Regions from separate parts of the Paenibacillus sp. J14 genome, predicted to be linked through region 3. Evidence: predicted binding sites of a transcription regulator. Region 3 holds the regulator's gene; each other region holds the start of a gene.
The links. The regulator Rex, encoded in region 3, represses fermentation and respiration genes when NADH is low (regulators of the CRP and FNR family bind a similar motif). The targets are predictions, from matches to a motif close to TTGTGAAATATTTCACAA.
Positions count from the first base shown of each region.

Region 1: M891_RS0114215 (TorD/DmsD family molecular chaperone) is a predicted target of Rex. The motif match lies at 2,529-2,546, and genes of this name have one in related genera.
Region 2: nirB (nitrite reductase large subunit NirB) is a predicted target of Rex. The motif match lies at 1,693-1,710, and genes of this name have one in related genera.

Region 1 is NZ_JADQ01000036.1:15,291-19,571, forward strand. Features, by position in the region: gene M891_RS0114210 (efflux RND transporter permease subunit) at 1-1,270, shown strand, start outside; gene M891_RS0114215 (TorD/DmsD family molecular chaperone) at 1,658-2,353, opposite strand; gene moaA (GTP 3',8-cyclase MoaA) at 2,669-3,676, shown strand; gene mobA (molybdenum cofactor guanylyltransferase) at 3,673-4,281, opposite strand, start outside.
Region 2 is NZ_JADQ01000013.1:36,377-40,657, reverse strand. Features, by position in the region: gene M891_RS0106715 (winged helix-turn-helix transcriptional regulator) at 1-83, shown strand, start outside; gene M891_RS0106710 (FAD-dependent oxidoreductase) at 147-713, shown strand; gene M891_RS0106705 (hypothetical protein) at 882-1,601, shown strand; gene nirB (nitrite reductase large subunit NirB) at 1,841-4,273, shown strand.
Region 3 is NZ_JADQ01000031.1:25,362-29,642, reverse strand. Features, by position in the region: gene dinG (ATP-dependent DNA helicase DinG) at 1-1,804, shown strand, start outside; gene M891_RS0113095 (redox-sensing transcriptional repressor Rex) at 1,846-2,490, shown strand; gene M891_RS0113090 (amidohydrolase) at 2,487-3,785, shown strand; gene M891_RS0113085 (cell wall elongation regulator TseB-like domain-containing protein) at 3,846-4,281, shown strand, end outside.

The DNA.
Region 1 (4,281 bases), on a different contig from region 3:
CGACAATCCGCTGGGGATGGGGTCCTCAAACTCGGCTTTGTTCTATATCGCCTACGATCCGGATACCAAACAATTTAACGATGTAAAAGAAAAGCTCATCGAAGGCCTGCGGACCGAGCTTCCGAAGGGTGAATGGAGCGATATGTCCGAGCTGATGACCGGCGGTCTGGGCGGCAGCACGTTAAGCGTGAATGTGTTTGGGGACGAGTTGGAGCAGATCAAGCCGGTATCAGATCAAATCCTCTCCCTGATTCAAGAGGATACGAAGAACTTTGAAAAGGGCGACACCAGCCTGTCCAAAACCTATGAGCAGTACACCCTGGTTGCGGATCAACAGAAGCTAAGCTCCCTCGGCTTAACGCCAGGCCAACTGGCGATGAAGCTAAGCCCGGTTCGAGAACGTCCAGTTCTGACCGAGGTCGCCATCGAAGGCAAGAAATACAATGTGTATATTGAAGCCGACAGCGAGACCTATAACAGCATTACCGATATCGAAAATGCAACGTTGACTTCGCCGCTCGGCATTCAAGTCCCCATCAAGGACGTAGCGAAGGTAGAAAAAGGCACCTCCCCGGATTCCATCATGCGGATCGACGGGAAGATGGTCGTTGAAGTCAGCGCAAAAATCACCTCCACCGACGTACAAAAGGCGTCGAACAGCTTGCAGGAGAAAATCGACAAGCTGGATCTGCCGGACGGCGTGACCGTTAAATTCGGCGGCGTGACCGAACAGATCAACGATACGTTTGGCCAACTCGGACTGGCCATGTTGGCAGCCATCGCCATCGTCTATTTTGTACTCGTCGTTACCTTTGGCGGAGGCTTGGCTCCATTTACGATTCTCTTCTCCCTGCCATTTATCGTAATCGGCGCCATGTTAGGCCTGCTGATCGGCGGAGAGACCTTAAACGTCTCGGCATTGATGGGCGTGCTCATGCTCATCGGGATCGTCGTGACCAACGCAATTGTCTTGATCGACCGCGTTATCCACAAGGAACGCGAAGGCTTGTCCACTCGCGAAGCCTTGCTTGAAGCGGGCGCTACCCGGCTTCGTCCGATCCTGATGACCGCCTTAGCAACGATCGGCGCACTGTTGCCGCTGGTCTTCGGCTGGGAGCGCAGCGCAGGGATTATCTCGCGCGGCCTTGGCATCACCGTTATCGGCGGCTTGATCAGCTCGACGCTGCTCACGCTGGTCATCGTGCCAATCGTCTACGAATTTCTGATGAAGTTCCGCCGCCGTGATCTGTCGGCCAAGGAACTGGATTAAATCAATACTCAAGACGACGTAAGGATTACTATCCTGCGTCGTCTTTTTTTGCCCATTAATGGCTGCATCTCATCGCACGGTCGGCTCTAACGCTGATGACAAACGTTATTTGAGCAATTTGGAGTCATTTAAAATTCTAACGACGATGAGCAACGCTATTGCGGTCATAACCACCGTTTTCGGCCACAACATGGGTGAATAAGCACTGTCATAAGCGTTAGAATTTCTACATGCCGTTTTTGGCCCCAATAAGACGTGTGGCAAGCGTTAGATCTCTCGTTCGTCCTCTCGTTCGTCCTCTCGTTAGCCCTCGCAGCAGAAAACCTGAAGAACATCAAAAAGGACCCCATCCCGCCGATCCAGCGAAGGTTGAGGTCCTTTGGCGATCTATTCCATCACCGGCTGCTGACTTTCCCGCCAAGCGCGAAGCTGTGCCAAATCTTTGACCAGAAACTCATCCAGCATCTCAGCCAGTCCGATAAAGAGCGGACTTTCCGTAGCTTGCATGAGCTCCTGGGCAAACGGCTGCGCCCATTTTAACAAATGCTCCTCCAGGAAGCGGATCTGCACGTCCGCTAACGCCAGGCAGCTTTGCTGCAGGTTGGCCTTCGCCAGCATACCTTCCGCGAGCACGGCCATAAACTCCAGCTCTAGTGCAATATGGTCGTCGCGCTCGCCGTTTAACATATTAAATACAATTGCATTATCCATATATAATTGGCGGACTTCGGCAATACAAGCCATCGCGCCTCCACCTTCTCGGCGACTGCGGAACAAGCTTTCACAAGACGGAATGATCGCCTCCCGCCCCGAAAACAAACGATCGTACTCCTTCGCTTCTTGATGGCAGACACTGCGAAACTTCGCTTCAGGAATGCTCTCCAGATAGGCCATCAGCCGGCGTCCTCCCTTACTGGCCCCTGCCTTCGGGTACTGCGCGACCTTACGACGCCACTGAGCCATCAAGGACATCCGCGGCGGACGGCTTAGAAAGTCCATTAATAATTGATACACCATCCCGCGAGTTTCCAGCCACTCCACCTGCTCCCGCGTATAGACCAAAGGTTTGAACAGCATTGCCATCCAAATTCATCTCCCTCAAAACGACATCCTGGTTTAATCTTGCCCTGCCATGAGTTAAAAAAAAGATGACTCCCTTCACCATGCGGGAAATCATCTCGAAAGCATATACCGACACATGATTAAGGGGGATCACGTATCGCTCACCTGTATTATACCTCTAAATGTAAGCGCTTTTATGTGATCTTTTTTACACTTTACTTCCATTGTATCGTTGTCCGACACAGAATATACTTGAACAGTGTGTGTCAACGCATTGACCCCTAGAAGAATATATATTAAATTTGAAACACCTGAAAGAGAAAAGGAGGCGTACACATGGAGCAGTTGCTTGATCCTTTTGGGCGAAAACATGACTACCTGCGCATCTCCGTCACGGATCGATGCAATTTGCGCTGCGTCTATTGCATGCCCGCCGAAGGAATGGTATTTCAACCGCACGAGGAAATCATGAGCTACGAAGAAATTGCCGAGACTGTTTCGGCGCTTGCTCCGATGGGCCTCCGCAAAATTCGGCTAACCGGCGGCGAACCGCTGGTGCGCAAAGATTTAGAACAACTTGTTGCCATGCTCTCCCGCATTCCAGGCATTGAAGATATTGCACTAACGACAAACGGCATGTTTCTGGCGAAAAAAGCCGAGCTGCTGAAGCAAGCGGGATTAAACCGAGTGAACATCAGTCTCGATTCACTGCGTCAGGACCGCTTCGCGATGATTACCCGCGGCGGCGAGGTGGAGAAGGTGCTGGAAGGCATTCAGGCCGCCGTCGAGGTCGGTTTTGAGCCGATTAAACTCAACGTGGTCCTGATGAAAGGGATAAATGAGGATGAAATCCGCGATTTTATCGCATTAACGTTGGATCGACCGCTGCATGTTCGTTTTATCGAATATATGCCGATCGGCAGTGCCAGCGACACCTGGCGTCAAACTTACCTGCCTCTGACGGCCGTAGAAGACGTATGCCGAGAAGCGGGCTGGGAAGTGGAAGGCGTCGAAGGTCCTCGCGGTAACGGCCCTGCCGAAAGCCGCCGCGTGGCGGGTGCCGCCGGAACGTTTGGGCTGATCCATCCGGTCAGCGACCATTTCTGCGACAGCTGTAACCGGCTGCGCTTGACCGCGGATGGACATATCAAAGCCTGCCTGTATTGGTCGGATGAGCTGCATGTGCGTCCCTATGCCGCAGCCGGTAACCATGAAGGCATCCGCTCCCTGTTCCTGAAGGCGCTGGGAGCCAAGCCGAAGAACCATGAAATGGCGTTGGCTTTGGAGCGCAAGCAACAAAGCCATACGCCAACCGCCCGCCGAATGTCACAGATCGGCGGTTAACCCTCTGAGCGGCCCGATTCTAACCAAGATCGGGCCAGCTCATAGTCCTCCGGCTTGTTCATATTAAACGTGCACCACTCCAAGGGGAGGCCCGAAGCATTGGCGAGGGCCTCCCCTTCGATATATTCGGTGCACAGCGTCTCGGTCCAAGCCGTCATCTTGAGGCGGCCTTCCCGCAACCGCGCTTCCAAGCCTGGAAGCACGCTGCGCCGATAGGCCGCCAGCAGCGGATGGGCCCGCTCCGGCGTGCGGGCCAAAATCGCCTCGGTCGGTGCGAAGCCGCCCGAGGCGCCTGCCGCGAGGTCGCTTGCCCGGTCAACCGCCCGGGCCGCCGCTTCCTCCGCAGCCTCTGCGCGCTCCAGCAGAGCGCGGAACAGGCCGCGATTCGCGAACGGCGTATCACAAGCGACCGCGAGGTTCCAGCGGGTTGTCGAGCTCTCCAACCCGGCATGCAGCCCAGCCAGCGGACCGGCCCCCGGATAACGGTCCGTCACGACTACTTGGCCAAACCGTTCATAGGCCGCCCTTTCTCCCCCAGCGATCACGATTCTCGAAGCTATCGGCTCCAGCTCTCGAATCAATCGTTCCAGTACCGTCAAGCCGCC
Region 2 (4,281 bases), on a different contig from region 3:
AATATGAACTAACGGAGAAAGGCCGGGCGCTTCGTCCCGTTATGGAACAAGTGCAGTCCTGGGCGGAAGAGTGGATTAAATAAACAACGAACATGCCGTTACCGGCGAGCGGGCGGCATGGAATATCATAGAAAGTAGGTGTACGTGTGGCTGATGTAATTGTTATTGGAGCAGGACCTGCAGGAGCTAGTGCAGCACTTTTCTTGGCGAAGGCAGGTAAAGAAACGCTCGTTCTGGACAGCAACTCCAGTATGACCAAACGGGCATGGATCGAGAATCATTACGGTGCGAAGGACATTTCCGGACCCGATTTGCTGAAGGTCGGCCGGGAGCAAGCGGAGAAATTCGGCGCGAAGTTCATTGAAGAGAAAGTGACTGACATCGATACGAACGGTGGTTCAACGGTTACGGTGAAGACCGAATCCGGCCGCAGTTATGAAGCGTCCCATATCATATTGGCCACCGGCGCGTTAACCGACCTTGCAAGCGCTATCGGTTTGGAGCTGAAGGAAGGCCGCGAACCTCGAATCAAAACGGTGATTGCTACGGATGGCCAAGGCCGTACGAGCATTCCGCGCATTTGGGCAGCAGGAACGGTTGCCGGGGTAAGCGTGCATACGATCATTACCGCGGGCGACGGCGCGAAGGTCGCGATTGAGTTGATCAGCGAAATGAACGGCGAACGCTACGTTGATCACGACGTACTTAAGTAAGACATCTGAACATACAACAGGCCTCCGATGACGGGGCCTTTTTATTTTTGCCAATATCCATCAGGGAGCCTGAAATTTGAGAACCTGCACTTTGTCCGGTATGCTTAAGAAGAAGGAATACGATCTGGCCGAAGTTGGGAAAATGATGAGGAGAAAGGCAGGGCGGCTATGTTTAACAGATGGCGATGGTTCGTTGGATGTATGGCAGGACTGACTATAATCATAATCGCGTCGGCGTGCGCCCGCGGCCAGATTATGGATCAACCGACACCAGCGGAGACGCAGACAACAGAAGTAGAACACCCCCACGATATCACATTAATGATTGATGGAGGCACCTTTATCCCTGATGTGACGCGTAACCTGCATTTTGATTATATCGACGGGTTAACGGTACGTCATGCCTTGGCAAGCAGCGGGATTGTCAAATTTACAGAGGACCAGTCCGCCATTCAATCGGTGGGGGAGGTGTCGCTGGATTCGGCGTTGGAATGGGGGACCCGGCTAAATGATAAGGAGCTGGCCTCTACCAACTGGGATCAGGAGCTGCAAATGGGTGACAAGCTGCTGGTTTACGTCAAGACGGTGGACAGCTATGAAGCGATCTCGCCGCTGGCGTCCTTGCTGTTGATTATCGACGGGGGCAGTCAGAAGCAATATTTTGTCCATAAATACAGTGATAACACCACCGTTCGAGATCTCCTGAAGCACAGTGGATTGGTACAGTTTAACCCTAACCATAAATCAATTATCTCCGTCGGCGGCTATACCCCTAAGCAGGACGAGCAATGGATCCTGAAAGTGAATGGGAAGAAGCTGCTGGATAATGGCCTGGATATGAGATTAAAGCCGCAAGACTACGTGGAGATTACCTTGACGACGCAATAGAAGTACGATGTAACTTAGAGATCCGTAATCCTGGTGATCATCCGGGAGAGCGGATTTTTTTACAGAACATTGAAAAAGTTATGACAAAAGTATGTTAAAATTTTCACAATTAATGTGAATGGAATCACAAAGTCCTCCTTATTTGAAAAGTATACTGGGAGCATGGGAGCACTTCAAATTTTAACTATCGCCAAGTTGCATGAGACCCAGGTGTTTATTGGAGGAGGCATTTTAAAGATATGGGAATGGAACGAGAGAAACTAGTTGTTATCGGTAACGGAATGGCCGGAATCAGCACGGTAGAGCAAATTCTGAAGTTGACTACGAAATTTGACATTACGGTATTCGGAAGCGAGCCGCATCCGAACTACAATCGAATTATGCTGTCATATGTGCTGGAAGGCAGCAAAACGCTGGACGATATCGTGCTGAACGATTTGAACTGGTACAAAGAGAACGGGATCACCCTGCATCTCGGAACTGCAGTGGAACGGATTGATGCCGAAGCCAAAGAGGTCGTCGCCGATAATGGGTTGCGCGTCCCGTACGATAAAGTGCTGATCGCAACGGGCTCCAATTCGCTGATCTTGCCGATTCCAGGCAGCGATAAGGAAGGGGTCGTTGGCTTCCGTGACATCGCGGACTGCAAGCAAATGTTGGAGGCGGCGAAGACCTACAAGAAGGCGGCTGTCATTGGCGGTGGACTGTTGGGATTGGAAGCGGCCAAAGGCCTTGTGCAACTGGGGATGGACGTGACGGTTGTACATTTGATGGAAGATCTGATGGAACGCCAGTTAGACCATCAGGCAGCGAGCATGTTGAAAGCAGAGTTGGAGCGGCAAGGGATCCAATTTAAGATGGGCGCACAAACGACGGAGCTGTTTGGCGACCATCGGGTTCGCGGCCTGCGCTTTGCCGACGGGACGGAGCTGGAGGCGGAATTCGTCGTTATGGCTGTGGGAATTCGACCTAATGTTGCGGTTGCTAAAGCCAGCGGCATCGAAGTGAACCGTGGGATCGTCGTGAACGACTATCTGCAAACCTCGCTTGAAGGTGTGTATTCTGTGGGGGAATGTACGGAGCACCGCGGGGTTTTTTACGGTCTGGTTGCGCCTTTGTTCGAGCAGGGGATGGTGTTGGCGAAGCATATCAGCGGCGTGGATACCGCGCCTTATGAGGGTTCGGTCGTATCGACCAAGCTCAAAATTTCCGGCGTGGATGTATTCTCCACCGGTGAATTTATCGATGGACCGGAGCATACGGTGATCGTCAGCAAGGACGAGTGGAAACGCACCTATAAGAAAATTTTGCTGAAGGACGGCAAGCTGGTTGGGGCAGTGCTGTTCGGGGATATCACAGATTCGGCTGAGCTGCAGAAGCTGATTAAGCAAGGCGCGGAGATGACCGATGAGTTGTACGAATCGCTGATGGGCGGGGGCTGCTGCGGCGGCACCAAGAAGAAGGCATCGGTCGAAACGATGAGCGATGAGGAAATCGTCTGCGGCTGTAACGGGGTGACGAAAGGCACGATTGTGGACTGCATCGTAAATCAAGGGATGACGACGGTCGACGAAATTAAAGCGAGCACCGGAGCGACTCGATCTTGCGGCGGCTGTAAACCGGTCGTCGAGCAGATCCTGCAATATGTGCTTGGCGATGGCTTTACCCAATCGGCGAAACAGGGGATTTGCAGCTGCACTACGCTTAGCCGGGACGAGATCGTTGCCGAGATTAAAGCGAAAGGGCTGCAGACAACCAAAGAAGTGATGAATGTGCTCGGATGGACGCAGCCGGAAGGCTGTTCGAAGTGTCGGCCGGCGATTAACTACTATCTAGGCATGATCTACCCGGATACCCATGAAGATGAAAAAGCTTCGCGTTTCGTCAACGAACGGATGAATGCCAACATTCAAAAGGACGGCACGTATACCGTGGTGCCGCGGATGTACGGCGGCGTCACAACGCCGGAAGATCTGAAGAAAATCGCCGATGTTTCGTTGAAATACAATGTCAAGGTGGTCAAGGTCACGGGCGGACAACGGCTGGATTTGATCGGCGTGAAGAAAGAGGACCTGCCGAAGGTGTGGGCAGAGCTGGATATGCCGTCAGGTTATGCTTATGCCAAATCGTTGCGCACAGTAAAGACCTGCGTTGGTTCGCAGTTCTGCCGTTTTGGCACCCAGGATTCAATGGGTATGGGCGCGCTGCTGGAGCGCAAATTCGAGCGGCTGGACTTCCCGGCGAAATTTAAGATGGCGGTTAACGGCTGCCCGCGTAACTGCGCCGAGTCGTGCACCAAAGATATCGGGATCGTTGGCAATGACGGCGGTTGGGAGGTCTTCATTGGCGGCAACGGCGGGATCAAGCCGCGCTTGGCGGACTCGCTGTGCAAGGTGAAAACCGATGAGGAATTGATTGAAGTGTGCGGCGCGCTGATGCAGTACTACCGTGAAACCGGCAACTACCTGGAGAGAACGTCGGAATGGGTGGAACGGATGGGCCTTGAGCATATCCGCTCGGTTATCGTTGACGATGTGAAGAACCGCAAAGCGCTGATGGAACGGATTGAATTTGCTTTGAAGCAAGTATCCGATCCATGGAAAAAAGTGCTGAACGACAACGAACAGCTTGGCAAATTGTATCACTCGTTAGAAGTGAGCAGCCAGCTGTAATACAGCGT
Region 3 (4,281 bases):
GCATTATTTGTGCTTGCGCAAATTTGAACATAAAATAAATAGAAAAGACTTCTCTACACCTAAAGAAGATGTGATGACGGCCGCGCAAATGGTCGTATGGCTGACCCAAACAGAAAGCGGCGATGACGAAGAGCTGAATCTCGGCAATCGCGGCGGTGATTTTTGGGAGACAGTGGCCAGTGAGTCGGAATCCTGCTTGGGCCGCTCCTGTCCTTGGTTCCGCAAATGCTTCTATCATCGCGCAAAACACGAAGCCGGTGTCGCGGACGTGGTGATTACGAACCACTCCAAGCTGTTTACAGACATCCAGGCGGGGCATCAGCTGCTGCCGGGCTACGAGCGATTAGTAATCGATGAAGCGCATCATTTAGAGGATGTGGCCGGCAAGCATTTGGGGATTCATATGAAGTATTTTACGGTTGTGCATACGCTGACCCGGCTGTATAAAGACAGCAAGACGGGGCAATTGGCCAACCTCCGCAGCACGCTCGAAGCGTCAGCCGCAGAGAAATCCTCGGATTGGTGTTCGGTCATCGACGGAATCTTCCCTACGCTGGTGGATGTGAAGGAGAGCTGGGACAAGCTCAGCGAGTTGCTGTTCAGCTTAATGCCTGACCGCAGTGACGCCGCCCCTGGTGATCCTGGACAGTTCGTGTACCGGTTGCTGCCGAATCGCAAGCCCAAGGATTGGGAGACGTTGACCGCGCTAGAGAATCAAATTTATGTAGGTCTCGGCGACGTGCTTCGGAAAGGGGAGCGCCTTCTGTCCGAAATCCGAGAAGAGCAGGACGATTATGCAGCGGAGAGCTTGATCACCGATATTAGCGGGTTGTTTAAAGATTTAGCCGGAGAACGGGAAGCGCTTCGTTTCTTCATGAAGCTGGAGAGCGAGGACACCGTTTATTGGATGGAAGCGAACGGGAACTTCCGCAGCCGGTCGCTGCAAATGTATGCGGTGCCGATTGATGTCAGCGCTCAGTTGAAGCAATTTTTCTTCGATCGGAAGAAGAGCGTCGTCATGACGTCTGCGACTTTATCTGTTGATAAATCGTTCCAATATATGATTGAGCAGCTTGGTTTGACGGAGGCAGCGGAAGAGGATCGGTTGATCACCGCGATGCTGCCATCGCCGTTTAATTACCGTGATCAGGCGCTGCTGGTGATTCCGCGCGATTTTCCAAGTGTGAAAGGCAGCGTGGGGGATGATCATTTCATTAACACGCTGGTTCAATCGCTGGCGGATGCCGCGGTGGCGACACAGGGGCGCATGCTAGTGCTGTTTACATCGTACAAGATGCTCAGGCAGGTGTATGACCCGCTAAAAGGACGGCTTGCAGCGGAAGGCATCACGGTGATCGGGCAAGGGATGGACAGCGGCAGCCGCACCAAGCTGACCCGGCGCTTCCAAGGGAACAGCGCATCGGTGCTGCTCGGGACAAGCAGCTTCTGGGAAGGGGTGGATATCCCTGGCGAGGCGCTGACCAGTTTAGCAATTGTACGCTTGCCGTTCCAGCCGCCAAACCATCCGCTGGTGGAAGCGAAGAGCGAACGTCTGCAGCGGGAGAAGAAGAATCCATTCATGAAGCTGTCTGTCCCGCAGGCGGTCATTCGCTTTAAGCAAGGGTTCGGACGACTTGTCCGTTCGTCGCAGGATCGCGGCATCGTGATCGTTTATGATACCCGGATCCTGGAATCATATTATGGAAAATATTTCTTATACTCATTGCCAGGACCGAAGATGGAGCATATGCCATTAACTCAAATGGTGCCGCGTATCTCGGAATGGTTAAATCCCGAAGCCTAAGCCGCTTCATAGATCGTAATGGAGAATAGGGGGAACAATGCATGAAGTCAGAGAAAATTTCGGACGCTGTCGTCCGCAGACTGCCGGTTTACCTGCGTTTCTTAAATGAACTCAGCCGCCGTGAGGTGCCAACGGTGTCCTCCCAGGAGCTTGGACAGAAGCTGGACCTGAATCCGGCCCAAATCCGTAAGGATTTGGCTTATTTCGGCGATTTTGGCCGGAAGGGGATCGGTTACGATGTCGCTTATTTGATTGAGAAAATTCAACAAATTTTAAATCTGGATCAGCAGATTAACGTCGCGCTGGTAGGCGCCGGGAATCTGGGCCAGGCCCTTTCGAATTATAATGCGTATTTGAAGGATAATATGAAGATTGTTGCGGTGTTCGACGCTTCGCCGGCGAAAATTGGTAAGCAGATCAACAACATTACGATTCAGCCGATCGAAGAGCTGGCGGAAACTGTTCGGGCGAAAAATATCCGCATTGGCATCATCACCGTACCGGATACAGAAGCCCAACGGGTGGCGGACGAGCTGGTGGCCGCCGGAATCGGTGCGATTCTGAACTTCGCGCCAACGATTCTGAAGGTTCCGCCGGAAGTTCGGATTCATGCCGCTGATTTCACCACAGATTTGCTGAGCTTGGCTTACTACTTAGAAAACGGAAAGGAAACAAGCAACGTATGAGTTGGAAATGGTTAATTAAGAACGGGACGTTTGCCGTTTTAGATGCGGAACGTCCTGTGGTTCGCGGATATATGCTCGTTGAGGGCGATACGATCAGCTATATTGGGGAAGAGCGCCCGGAAGGCGTGGAAGGCGCCGAGACTTTGGACGGCAAAGGGTTGTTATTCTTGCCGGGCCTGATCAATACCCATGGCCATGCGGCGATGTCGCTGCTGCGCGGTTACGGAGATGACATGGTGCTGCAAACCTGGCTGCAGGAGAAAATGTGGCCAATGGAAGCCAAATTTACGGCAGCGGATGTGTATGCCGGTACGGCATTGTCCGTGTTGGAAATGCTCAAGGGCGGCACGACGACGTTCCTGGATATGTACGATCATATGGACGAAGTGGCCAAAGTCGTGGAGGAATCAGGCATTCGCGCCGTGCTGATGCGCGGGGCCATCGGTTTGTGCTCCCCGGAAGAGCAAGATCAGAAGCTCAAGGAAGCGATCGCGTTTGCGCAGAACTGGCACGGCAAGGCAGAAGGACGCATCACCACGATGATGTCACCGCATGCACCGTACACCTGCCCGCCGGCCTTCATCGAGAAATTTGTGCAAGCTGCCCATGATCTCGATTTGCCAATGCATACGCATATGTCGGAGACGCGCGCCGAGGTAGAGCAGAACGTGAACGATTACGGCGTCCGTCCGGTAGAGCATTTGTTGAAGCTGGGGATGTTCTCCCGCCCAACCCTGCTTGCCCATGCGGTGCATTTGACCGACGAGGAAATCGATATCTTGGCAGCCCACGGGGTTACAATTTCGCATAACCCGGGCAGTAACTTGAAGCTGGCTAGCGGTGTCGCCCGCGTACCTGAACTCTTGAAGAAAGGCGTAGTGGTATCGCTGGGGACCGACGGTCCGGCGAGCAACAATAACCTGGATATGCTGGAGGAGATTCGTTTGGCTGCGCTGATCCATAAAGGCGTATCCGGCGATCCAACGGCGGTTCCGGCACTGGAAGCCTTGAAGATGGGAACGGAATACGGTGCAAAATCGGTCTTCTTGCAAAATACAGGCAAGCTGGCTGCAGGCATGAAGGCAGATATTATCGCCTTGAACACGGAGCAAGCCCATTTCCTGCCGAGAACAGATTATATCTCCCATACCGTTTACTCCGCTGGGGCCAAGGACGTGGAGCATGTCTGGGTGAACGGCAAGCAGGTTGTCAAACACGGGGCTTGCTTGACGCTGGATGAGGAACGTATCCGCTACGAGGCGCAGGCGGCGTTTGAGGGACTGCTGGCACGATAATGAGCGGCGCGCGGTTTCCAGAAGGAGGCTGCTTGCATAGGAAGGGAAAGGAAGAGAAGCTTGAGGAAGCGAACGAAATGGATCCTGCTGTCCCTTGTGATCCTGTTGATCGTGCTCCTGGGTCTCCACCGGTTTTATCTATACATTCATGAGGATACGTGGGAAGCCGAAAGAGCCGCCATTCAGCAGGCAAAGCAAGAGACAGATCTCGTCCGGGGCGACAAAGTTTGGAAGTCGGTATGGGATGAAGTCATCTGGGTCGTACAAGGTGAAGATGCCTCCGGTCGTCAGATGATGGTCTGGCTGCGGGAAGGACATGATCCGGAGATACGCCTACTGGCTGATGGCAAGTCCGAGAGCCAAATGCGTGAGATTATCAAACAATCGTTGCCGGGGATCCGAGTGGTTCGGCTGCTGCCAGGCATTTACAATAATCAACTGGTGTGGCAGCTGTTCTATAAAGAGAAGGACCACCATTACTACCGGTTTTTCAGTT